One region of the Streptomyces sp. NPDC057137 genome, then DNA from elsewhere that is predicted to be linked to it. Evidence: riboswitches for the same ligand, from Rfam matches in the RefSeq annotation. Region 1 holds a riboswitch; each other region holds the start of a gene.
What was found. A riboswitch is a leader RNA that binds a small molecule or an ion and turns the genes downstream of it on or off. The one in region 1 is predicted to bind cobalamin.
Positions count from the first base shown of each region.

Region 2: another riboswitch for cobalamin. It lies ahead of ACFT9I_RS12120 (ABC transporter substrate-binding protein); the one in region 1 lies ahead of ACFT9I_RS00460 (prenyltransferase/squalene oxidase repeat-containing protein).
Region 3: another riboswitch for cobalamin. It lies ahead of metE (5-methyltetrahydropteroyltriglutamate--homocysteine S-methyltransferase); the one in region 1 lies ahead of ACFT9I_RS00460 (prenyltransferase/squalene oxidase repeat-containing protein).

Region 1 covers NZ_JBHUUW010000001.1:122,286-125,552, reverse strand. Annotated here, with positions in the region: gene ACFT9I_RS00465 (hypothetical protein) at 1-937, opposite strand, end outside; cobalamin riboswitch at 1,068-1,211, opposite strand; cobalamin riboswitch at 1,304-1,449, shown strand; gene ACFT9I_RS00460 (prenyltransferase/squalene oxidase repeat-containing protein) at 1,582-3,267, shown strand, end outside.
Region 2 covers NZ_JBHUUW010000011.1:46,537-49,803, forward strand. Annotated here, with positions in the region: gene ACFT9I_RS12110 (amino acid permease) at 1-1,443, shown strand, start outside; gene ACFT9I_RS12115 (Mov34/MPN/PAD-1 family protein) at 1,560-1,973, shown strand; cobalamin riboswitch at 1,973-2,107, shown strand; gene ACFT9I_RS12120 (ABC transporter substrate-binding protein) at 2,148-3,134, shown strand; gene ACFT9I_RS12125 (FecCD family ABC transporter permease) at 3,145-3,267, shown strand, end outside.
Region 3 covers NZ_JBHUUW010000001.1:493,429-496,695, forward strand. Annotated here, with positions in the region: gene ACFT9I_RS02115 (GNAT family N-acetyltransferase) at 1-353, opposite strand, end outside; gene metF (methylenetetrahydrofolate reductase [NAD(P)H]) at 350-1,276, opposite strand; cobalamin riboswitch at 1,429-1,650, shown strand; gene metE (5-methyltetrahydropteroyltriglutamate--homocysteine S-methyltransferase) at 1,810-3,267, shown strand, end outside.

The DNA of each region.
Region 1 (3,267 bases):
CCGGGTTGAACTGCTGGGCGATGAGGAAGTCCACGGGCGTCTTGCCGGCGGAGGTCAGGAAGTCGCCGGTCTGGGGGTTGATGCCGCAGGCGTTGAGGCCGGAGACGGCCCAGCCGTTGGAGTCGGTGTTGGGACCCCACATCGCGTTGAACGCGCCCGTGGTGTTGATGAGTTTGCTCTTGAGGAACGCCTTCGCCTGGACGACGTCCGGGTCGGTGGCGGGCACGCCGGACACGCACAGCGCGGCCATGGACGCGCCGGTCATGTCGATGTCGCTCGGTCCGGCGAGCGCCGTGGGATCGCCCTCCGCCTTGCTGTAGTTCCAGCCGCCGTCGTTGTGCTGATTGGCGCGGACCCGGGTGACCGCCGCGTCGAGCAGCTTCTGCGGGACCCGCTGTGCCCCGGCCTGCGTCCTGGCGCCGGCGAGCGCGAGCGCGGCGAAGACGGTGCCGTTGTAGTTGGCGGAGGGGCCGAAGTAGCCGGGCTCGGCGTTCTGCCAGTACGCGTAGGTGTCGGCGATCAGATTGCGGCCCGCGGAGATCCGGGCCGGGTCGATGCCCGCGGCGTACGCGTTGAGGATCCCCCGCTCGTAGTCCGTCACGACGGGGGCGCCGCCGGGCCAGCCCGTCGCGGCGAGGTGGTTGCGGTAGACCGTACGGGCGTTCTTGGTGGCGTCGCCGCCGGGTGTGACGTCCACGGCGGCCGTGCCGGCGGCGGCCAGCGCGCTGAAGGCCCATTCGTTGGAGAGCCCGCTCCCGGCGTAGGAGCCGTCGGCGCCCTGCAGGGATCTGAGATAGCTGACCCCGTTGGTCTTCGAGGTGGCTATCTGGGCCGGTGTCGTCGTGGCGAACGCGGGGAGCACGGTGAGCGCGAAGGCGCCGAGCGCGGCGGGCACCGCGAGCGCGACGCGGCGGGAGGACGGCGGACGGTACGACATGGCCTGCTCCTGGGATGAGGGGGACGCCGGCCAGGCGTACGCCTCCGAGCAGGGCCGCGCCGGGCGGGAACCGGGCGGTGCCGTGACGGGAGAACGACGAACGGGCCGCCGTCCAATCGCGTGGTACGGCTTCCTGTGCTGCTCTGCCGCTGGGCATTCGGGCTCGGCACGGCCTCCAGCCGTGTCATACCGCTGCGCGTCAGCCCCGGAGTCTCACCGGGTTCCCCCACTCGGCAGTCGGGGAGGCTACCGGAGCGCCGTCGGTCCGCCAAGAGCGCCTGATCCGGCGGGCCTTGGCCGGGCGTGGACGGCGCCGAACAGCCCTGGACGCGGTGCCTGGGGGAGACGTACCCCACCTTGACGCTCTGTGTGAACGCGTGTTCCACTTCGCCTGATTAGTCGCTCGACACCCAGGGGAAGCCGGTCGAAATCCGGCGCTGACCCGCAACCGTAGGCCCGTCAACTCCTTGACGGGCGAGCCGGATTACCTGGGTGGGAGATATTCAGCGAAAGACGCCGTCGCGGACTACGGCGTGGTTCGGACGGCTTCCCCGGCGTCAGCCGTGGGCCTTCGGTCACGCACGGCTCCGCCTCGGGTGACACAGGGGGCCGTGGTGGTGACCGGGAAGAGATCAGACCGTCGCGTGGGGGCGAGACTCCTCTCACTGCCGGCCGCCCTGCTGCTGACGATCGGCCTGGGCACAGCACTCGTGACGACGGCCGCCCCGGCCGCGGCCGATCCCATCGGCGACTGCACCGCCACGACCGGCGCCGTGGTCGCCGTCGACTTCGGCGACTGGGGCGGGGATGTCGTACGGGGCTGCGACACCACCTTGACCACCGGCATGGAGCTGCTGCACGACGGTGGATTCACCACCACCGGCACGGTCCACGACGGCCCCGGCTTCATCTGCCGCATCGGCCACGACAGCTTCAAGGGCGGTGCGCAGCACCCCACTCCGGCCGATGAGGCATGCCGGCTCACACCGCCGGCGGACGCCTACTGGTCGTACTGGCTCGCTCCCGTCGGGCAGGACCACTGGACGTACAGCCCGCTCGGCGCTCTGAGCCAGCGGCCCAAGCCGGGCGAGGTCCAGGCGTGGGTCTTCGGCCCCACCGACATCGGCGGCAGCACCGGACAGCCGAGCTTCACCCCGGCGGAGATACGGCCTGGCGGCGGCGGGGATCCGGACCCCGGCGAGAGCACTCCGCCGCCGGTCGAGCCGGGAACGGTCGACACCGAGGCCGCCGCCGGCTGGCTCACCGGCCGGCTGAAGGACGGCGACCACATCTTCGACGAGGGCGCCGAAGGCCCGAACCATCTCCAGACCGCCGAGACGGCGTTCGCCCTCGCCGCCGCGAACGGGCGCGGCGCGACGCTCGACAAGATCAAGGCGTATCTCACCGCGCACACAGCCGAGTTCGCGTATCCGCAGGGCACCGACAAGGCACCCGATCCCAAGGCCGCGGCCCGGCTCGCGCTGCTCGCCGAGATCTCCGAGGGCGATCCGCGCGACGTCGGCGGACACGACCTCCTCGGCGATCTCGCCGCGAACATCTGCGCGAACGGCCCGGAGAGCGGGAGCGCGCCCGGCTGCTCCGCCAAGGGCGACTTCACCGAAGCCGGTTCGACCGACGCGCAGGCACTGGCCGTCCTCGCCCTGCTGCGGGGGGACATGGAACCGCCGGCCGGCACGGTCTCCCGGCTGGCCGCCCTGCAGTGTGTCAACGGCGCCGTCACCAGCGTGCTGATCCGGCCGGGCGAGTTCTGCGAGGGCGACGCGGGCACGACCGCCCTCGTGGCGCTCGTCCTGGAGCGGGCGGGCGGCCACGGCGACGCCGTGGCCAAGGCCCGTGACTTCCTCAAGAAGTCCCAGCGGGACGACGGCAGTTACGTCGCCTACGTCGGGTCCGCCGTCGGCGATGTCGCCATGACCGCCACGGCGTCACAGGCGCTGCGCGCGCTGGGCGACACGACGCGGGCCGACGCGGCGATGTCCTGGGTGTCGAGGCAGCAGAACAAGGACGGCGGCTTCGGCTTCGAAGAGGCGACGGCCGATTCGTTCCTGTACCCGACCGTGCACGCGACCATCGGCGGCGCCGGAACCAACCTCGTCACGCTGACGACGAAGCCCACCGGGCCCACGGACCCGCCGACCGGGCCTCCGACGGATCCGCCCACCGGCCCGCCCACGGATCCGCCCACCGGCCCGCCGGGGGACGGGGTCGGGCCCGATCTCAAGAAGGGCACCGCCTACCTCACCGCCCCCGCCCGCCTCAAGCAGGGCCACTACTACGAGAACCTCGCCGGCTCCGGCTTCGCCGACTTC
Region 2 (3,267 bases), on a different contig from region 1:
CCCTCCGGAAAGACCTCGGAGGAGGGCTACGAACGCGGACTCGGCAGCCGCCAGGTCCAGATGATCGCGATCGGCGGCGCCATCGGCGTCGGCCTGTTCATGGGCGCCGGCGCGAACATCGCCAAGGCCGGGCCGAGCATCATCCTGATGTACGCCCTCGCCGGCGTGGTGATCTTCTTCATCATGCGGGCACTCGGCGAACTGCTCCTCTACCGGCCGGTCTCCGGCTCGTTCGCGGAGTACGCCCGCGAGTTCCTCGGCCCGTTCTTCGGATACGTGACCGGCTGGACGTACTGGCTCATGTGGATCGTGACCGGCATGGCCGAACTCACGGCGGCGGCGATCTACATCCACTTCTGGTTCCCCTCGATCCCGCAGTGGGTCAGCGCCCTCGTCTTCCTCGTGGTGCTCTTCGGCGTCAACCTGATCTCCGTCAAGATCTTCGGCGAGGTCGAGTTCTGGTTCTCGATGGTCAAGGTCACCGCCATCATCGGCATGATCGTCATCGGCCTCGGCGTGCTGACCCTCGGCTTCTCGGACGCGGGCGAGACCGCCACCACCGGCAACCTCTGGCAGCACGGCGGCATCTTCCCCAACGGCATCGGCTCCAGCCTGATGACCCTCCAGGGCGTGATGTTCGCCTACCTCGCCGTCGAACTCGTGGGCGTCACGGCGGGCGAGTCCGAGAATCCGGAGAAGACGCTCCCCAAGGCGATCAACACGCTGCCTTGGCGCATCATCGTCTTCTACGTCGGCGCGCTCACCGTCATCCTCGCCGTCGTGAAGTGGACCGAATTCAGCGAGGGCGAGAGCCCGTTCGTACACGCCTTCGCCAAGATCGGCATCCCGCTCGGCGCCGGAATCGTCAACTTCGTCGTGCTGACGGCGGCCCTGTCGTCCTGCAACTCCGGCATGTACTCCACCGGCCGGATGCTGCGCGACCTCTCCGCCAACAACGAGGCGCCGAAGGTCCTGGGCAAGCTCAACTCCCGCCGGACGCCGGCGTTCGGCATCGCCGCGTCCGTCGCGCTGATGGGCATCGGCGTCGTCCTCAACTACATCGTCCCCGAGAAGGCGTTCCTCTACGTCACCTCGGTCGCCACCGCCGCCGGTATCTGGACCTGGATGATGATCCTCGTCAGCCATATCAAGTACCGCTCCGCCGTGGTCGCCGGGCGGCTGCCCGCCTCCTCGTTCCCGGCCCCGGGCGGCTCGGCGCTGAGCTGGGTGGCGCTGGTGTTCCTGTCGTTCGTGACCTGTCTGATCGCGTACGACTCCGAGGCCCGGGTGTCGCTGTACGTCGGCGCGATCTGGGCGGTGTTCCTCGGCGGCGGCTGGGCGCTGCTCAAGCGCCGTAACCCGGAACTCGCGGCGGCCGGTGCGCGGGAGCCGCGTGATCCGGAGGGCCCGCACGAGCCGGAGTACGCGAAGGTCTCCGACTGACGCCGACGCCGACGCCGGGCACTTACGGCGGCGGTCCCACATGCCGTCTCACGCACTGTCTCACCAGGTGGCCTCCGTGTCTCAGACGCGGAGGCCACCTGCTTATCCTTCACCTCATGCTGACCATCACCCAGGCCCTCTACGACCAGATCGTCACCCACGCACGCGCGGACCATCCGGACGAGGCGTGCGGCATGGTCGCGGGCCCGGAGGGCAGTGGGCGGCCCGAGCGTTTCATCCCGATGCTCAACGCGGCCCGCTCACCCACGTTCTACGAGTTCGACTCGGCGGACCTGCTCAAGCTCTACCGGGACCTGGACGACCGGGACGAGGAACCGGTGATCGTCTACCACTCGCACACGGCGACCGAGGCCTACCCCTCCCGCACGGACATCACCTACGCCAACGAGCCCGGCGCCCACTACGTCCTGGTCTCCACCGCCGACACCGACGACGCGGGCCCCTTCCAGTTCCGCTCGTACCGCATCGTGGACGGCGAGGTCACGGAGGAAGAGGTCGAGGTCGTCTGAGAAGATGACGCGATCCAGGGCGGCAGGACCCAGGAAGCCGGTGTGAATCCGGCACGGTCCCGCCACTGTGACCAGGGCCTTCGCGCGAGCGGGGCCCCGGAAGCCAGGAACTGACCTGTCGCCCTTCTCCCACCATGCCAGGGGACGCGGAAATCCCCCGGAGGAGGCCCAGTCATGTCCTCGCGGCGCCACGCCCTCATACCGGCGGTCCTGCTTCCGCTGCTGCTCCCGCTCGCCGCCTGCTCAGCCGGCGCGGACCCCGTCCGCAGGGCCGGAGCCCCGGCCGACGGATTCCCGTACACCGTCACCAACTGCGGTGTGAAGACCACCTTCGAGGCACCCCCGAAGCGCGTGGTCACCATGAACCAGCACGTCACCGAGATCATGATCGAACTCGGACTCACCAAGTCCCTCGTCGGCACCGCCTGGCTGGACGACAAGGTCCTGCCCGCCTACGAGAAGGCGTACAAGAGCGTCCCGGTCGTCGCCAAGGAGTACCCCTCCAAGGAGAAACTCCTCGCCGTCAACCCCGACTTCGTCTACGGCGGTTACGCCAGCGCCTTCGCCGCCAAGGACGGCCGCACCCGCGACGACCTCAAGGGCGCCGGCATCGACACCCGGCTCAACCTGGAGAACTGCACCGAGGGCAGGACCTCCATGGACGACGTCTTCCGCGAGGTCGAAGAGGTCGGCCGCACCTTCGGCGTCGCCGACCGCGCCGCGAAGTGGACCGCCGAGGCACGCACCACCCTCGCCACCACGGCCGCCGGTCTCCAAGACGTGAAGCCGGTCTCGGTCTTCGTCTACGACAGCGGCGACAAGACCGCGTTCACCGCGGGCGGCAAGGGCATCGGCAACGAGATGATCGACCGGGCCGGCGGTCGCAACGTCTTCGCCGACCTCGACAAGTCCTTCGGCGACGCCACCTGGGAGCAGGTCGTGGCGCGCGGGCCCGAGGCGATCGTCATCTACGACTACGGCTCCACCACCGTCGCGCAGAAGAAGAAGCGGCTGCTGGAGGACCCCGTACTGAAGGACGTCCCGGCGATCAGGAACAAGCGCTTCGCCGTCCTGCCGCTCTCCGACGCCGTGCTCGGCGTCCGCGCCCCGGCCGCCGTCCAACGGCTCGCCTACCAACTCCACCCGGAGGCGGGCGAGTAGGCGCGCCGCGATGAGCTGTCAGACCCCGCCCGCCCGGCGGCGGCTGAGGCACGCGCTCGTCCTCGGCGGCCTCATCGCGGCCCTCGCCTGCGCCGTCGTCGCCGGGCTCGCGCTCGGCTCGGTCCGCATCCCG
Region 3 (3,267 bases), 370 kb from region 1:
TTGTCCGCCGCCGCGTGGGCGTGCAACGGCCGCGTTCCCACAAGGTCGATCAGTGCCGCGAGCGCCGCCGTGGCGACCCCCCGGCCCCAGTGCGCCCGGCCGATCCAGTACGTGACCTCGCGTTCGTCCGGAGGCCCGTACACCGCGACATGACCGACCACCTCCTCGTCGGCGAGCACGGTACGCATCAGCACATCCGGGCTGGCACGAATCCTCGCCCAGTGGTCGTCGAAGTGCCCCCGGTCGTAGTGGTACTTCCTGGTGACCGCCGCCACGTGCTGCGCCGCGGGGTCGGACAGGTGCTCCCAGAAGATGTTCATGTCGCTGTCGCGCACTTCACGGAGTGAGATCATCTCGTCGGTGGCTCCTGCCGCAGGTCGAGATTCTGGTAGATCTCCGTCGTCACCTTGGAGAAGTTCATGGTCATGAAGTGCAGACCCGGAGCCTCCTCGCTGATCAGCCGACGGCACATCTCGGTGGCGTGGTCGATACCGAGCGCCCTGACCGCCTTGGGGTCGTCCTCGACGGCGAGCATCCGCTCGGCGAGCCCCGCCGGGAAGACCGCGGTGCTGAGGCTCGGAATGCGGCGCAGTGAGCGGATCGTGGTGACCGGCATGATCTCCGGGATGATCGGCGTCGGGCAACCGGCGGCCGCGACCCGGTCGCGGAAGCGCAGGTAGTCGTCGACGTCGAAGAACATCTGGGTGATCGCGTAGTCGGCTCCGGCCCTGCACTTGTCGACGAAGTGGCGGATGTCGATGTCCCAGTCGGTGGAGCGCGGGTGCATCTCGGGGAAGGCCGCGACGCCGACGCAGAAGTTGCCGGATTCCTTGATCAGCTCGACCAGTTCGGCCGCGTACTCGACCCCCTGCGGGTGCTTCGTCCAGGAGCCCAGCGGGTCGCCGGGCGGGTCGCCGCGCAGCGCGAGGATGTTGCGGACGCCTTGGTCGGCGTAGTGGCCCAGGATGTTACGCAGCTCCGCGACGCTGTGGTCGACCGCCGTGAGGTGGGCGACCGGGGTGAGCGTCGTCTCCTGGGCGATCCGCCCGGTCATGCCGATGGTGCGGCCACGCGTCGAGCCACCGGCGCCGTACGTCACCGAGACGAAGTCCGGTGACAGTGCTTCCAGCCGTCGGATCGCCGTCCACAGCCCGGCTTCGGCCGCCGCGCTGCGCGGCGGCATGAACTCGAAGGAGTAGCTACGGCCGCCCGCGGCGAGGAGGTCGCGGATGGACAGAGCGCGGTCCGCTCTTGTGCTGGGAATACCGTGAGCCATGTGCGCAGGTTAATGGCTGCCACGGGCGATCCGATCGCCGTCCAATTGCTGATATCCGCTTCGGGCCGCCCGCCACGTCCCGCGTCCGGGATCGCCTCCGGGATCACGTCCGGATTGTGGGCAGCGGTGTGTGGGCGCCGTCCGTCCCCCGTAGGCTGTTCAGTGCAGCTGGTTCGCTCCTGCCCGCCAGGCAGGACGTCGTAAGAGGGAACCCGGTGGGAATCCGGGACTGCCCCGCAGCGGTGAGTGGGAACGACCGCCGTCATACGCACTGGGCCCGGCCGGGTCTGGGAAGCGACGGCCAGTAGGTGTCTCGTAACCGATACGAGACGGGCCCACGAGTCCGAAGACCTGCCCGTTGCCCGTGCGCGACCGATCGCGCGCGGCCATTCCGGTGACCTCGTGGGCGGGTCGGCGTACATATCGAGCGGCACGCGTGGCAATCGCGCGAGGCGTCCGCACGATCGGTCGTCCCTTCGCGTCCGCGTCCCGTCTCCGGGATGTTCAGGACACATCTCGCGAAGGAGAGTTCCGTGACAGCGCAGTCCGCAGCCGCGGCAGCACGGGCCACCGTGTACGGCTACCCCCGCCAGGGACAGAACCGCGAACTGAAGAAGGCCATCGAGGGCTACTGGAAGGGCCGCGTCGACGCCGACGCGCTCCGGAGGACCGCCGCCGATCTTCGCCGTTCGAACTGGCGGCAACTGGCCGACGCCGGTATCCACGAAGTGCCGTCCGGTGACTTCTCGTACTACGACCATGTGCTGGACACCAGCGTCATGGTCGGCGCTGTTCCCGCGCGGCACCGTGCGGCGGTCGACGCCGACGCGCTGGAGGGATACTTCGCGATGGCGCGCGGCACGCAGGACGTGGCGCCGCTGGAGATGACGAAGTGGTTCGACACCAACTACCACTATCTCGTCCCCGAGTTGGGGCCGGACACGGTCTTCGCCGCCGACTCCGCCAAGCAGGTCGCCGAGCTGAGGGAAGCCCTCGCGCTCGGCCTCACCGCCCGGCCCGTGCTCCTCGGCCCCGTCACCTATCTCCTGCTGGCCAAGCCCGCGCCGGGCGTGGCCGCGGACTTCGAGCCGCTGACGCTGCTGGACCGGCTGCTGCCGGTGTACGCGGAGGTCCTGGCCGACCTGCGTGCCGCCGGCGCCGACTGGGTGCAGCTGGACGAGCCCGCGCTGGTCGAGGACCGCACCCCGGCCGAGCTGAACGCCGCCACCCGCGCCTACCGCGATCTGGGCGGCGCCACCGACCGGCCGAAGCTGCTCGTCGCCTCCTACTTCGGGCGGCTCGGCGACGCGCTTCCGGTGCTCGCCAAGGCCCCGATCGAAGGCCTGGCCCTGGACTTCACCGAATCGGGCGCCGCGAATCTCGAAGACCTCGCGGCCGTCGGCGGGCTGACCGGCAAGCGCCTGGTCGCGGGTGTCGTCAACGGACGCAACATCTGGATCAACGACTTCGAGAAGTCGCTGGCCACCCTCGGCACGCTCCTCGGCCTCGCCGACCAGGTGGACGTCGCCGCCTCCTGCTCCCTCCTGCACGTCCCGCTCGACGCCACCGCCGAGAGCGACATCGCTCCGGAGATCGCCCACTGGCTGGCGTTCGCCCGCCAGAAGAGCACCGAGGTCGCGACGCTGGCCCGCGCCCTGGCCGAGGGCACCGGCGCGATCACCGCCGAACTCGCCGCCAACCGCGCCGCTCTCGCCTCCCGCGCGGGCTCGGCGCTCACCCGTGACCCGGCCGTGCGCGCCCGTACCGCGGCCGTCACCGACGCGGACGGCCGGCGCTCGCAGCCGTACGCCCAGCGCACCACCGCCCAGCGGGCGCACCTCAATCTGCCGCTACTGCCCACGACCACCATCGGGTCCTTCCCGCAGACCACCGAACTGCGCACCGCGCGGGCCGACTTGCGCAAGGGGCTGATCGACACCGCCGGTTACGAGGAGCGGATCAAGGAGGAGATCCGCGATGTCCTCTCCTTC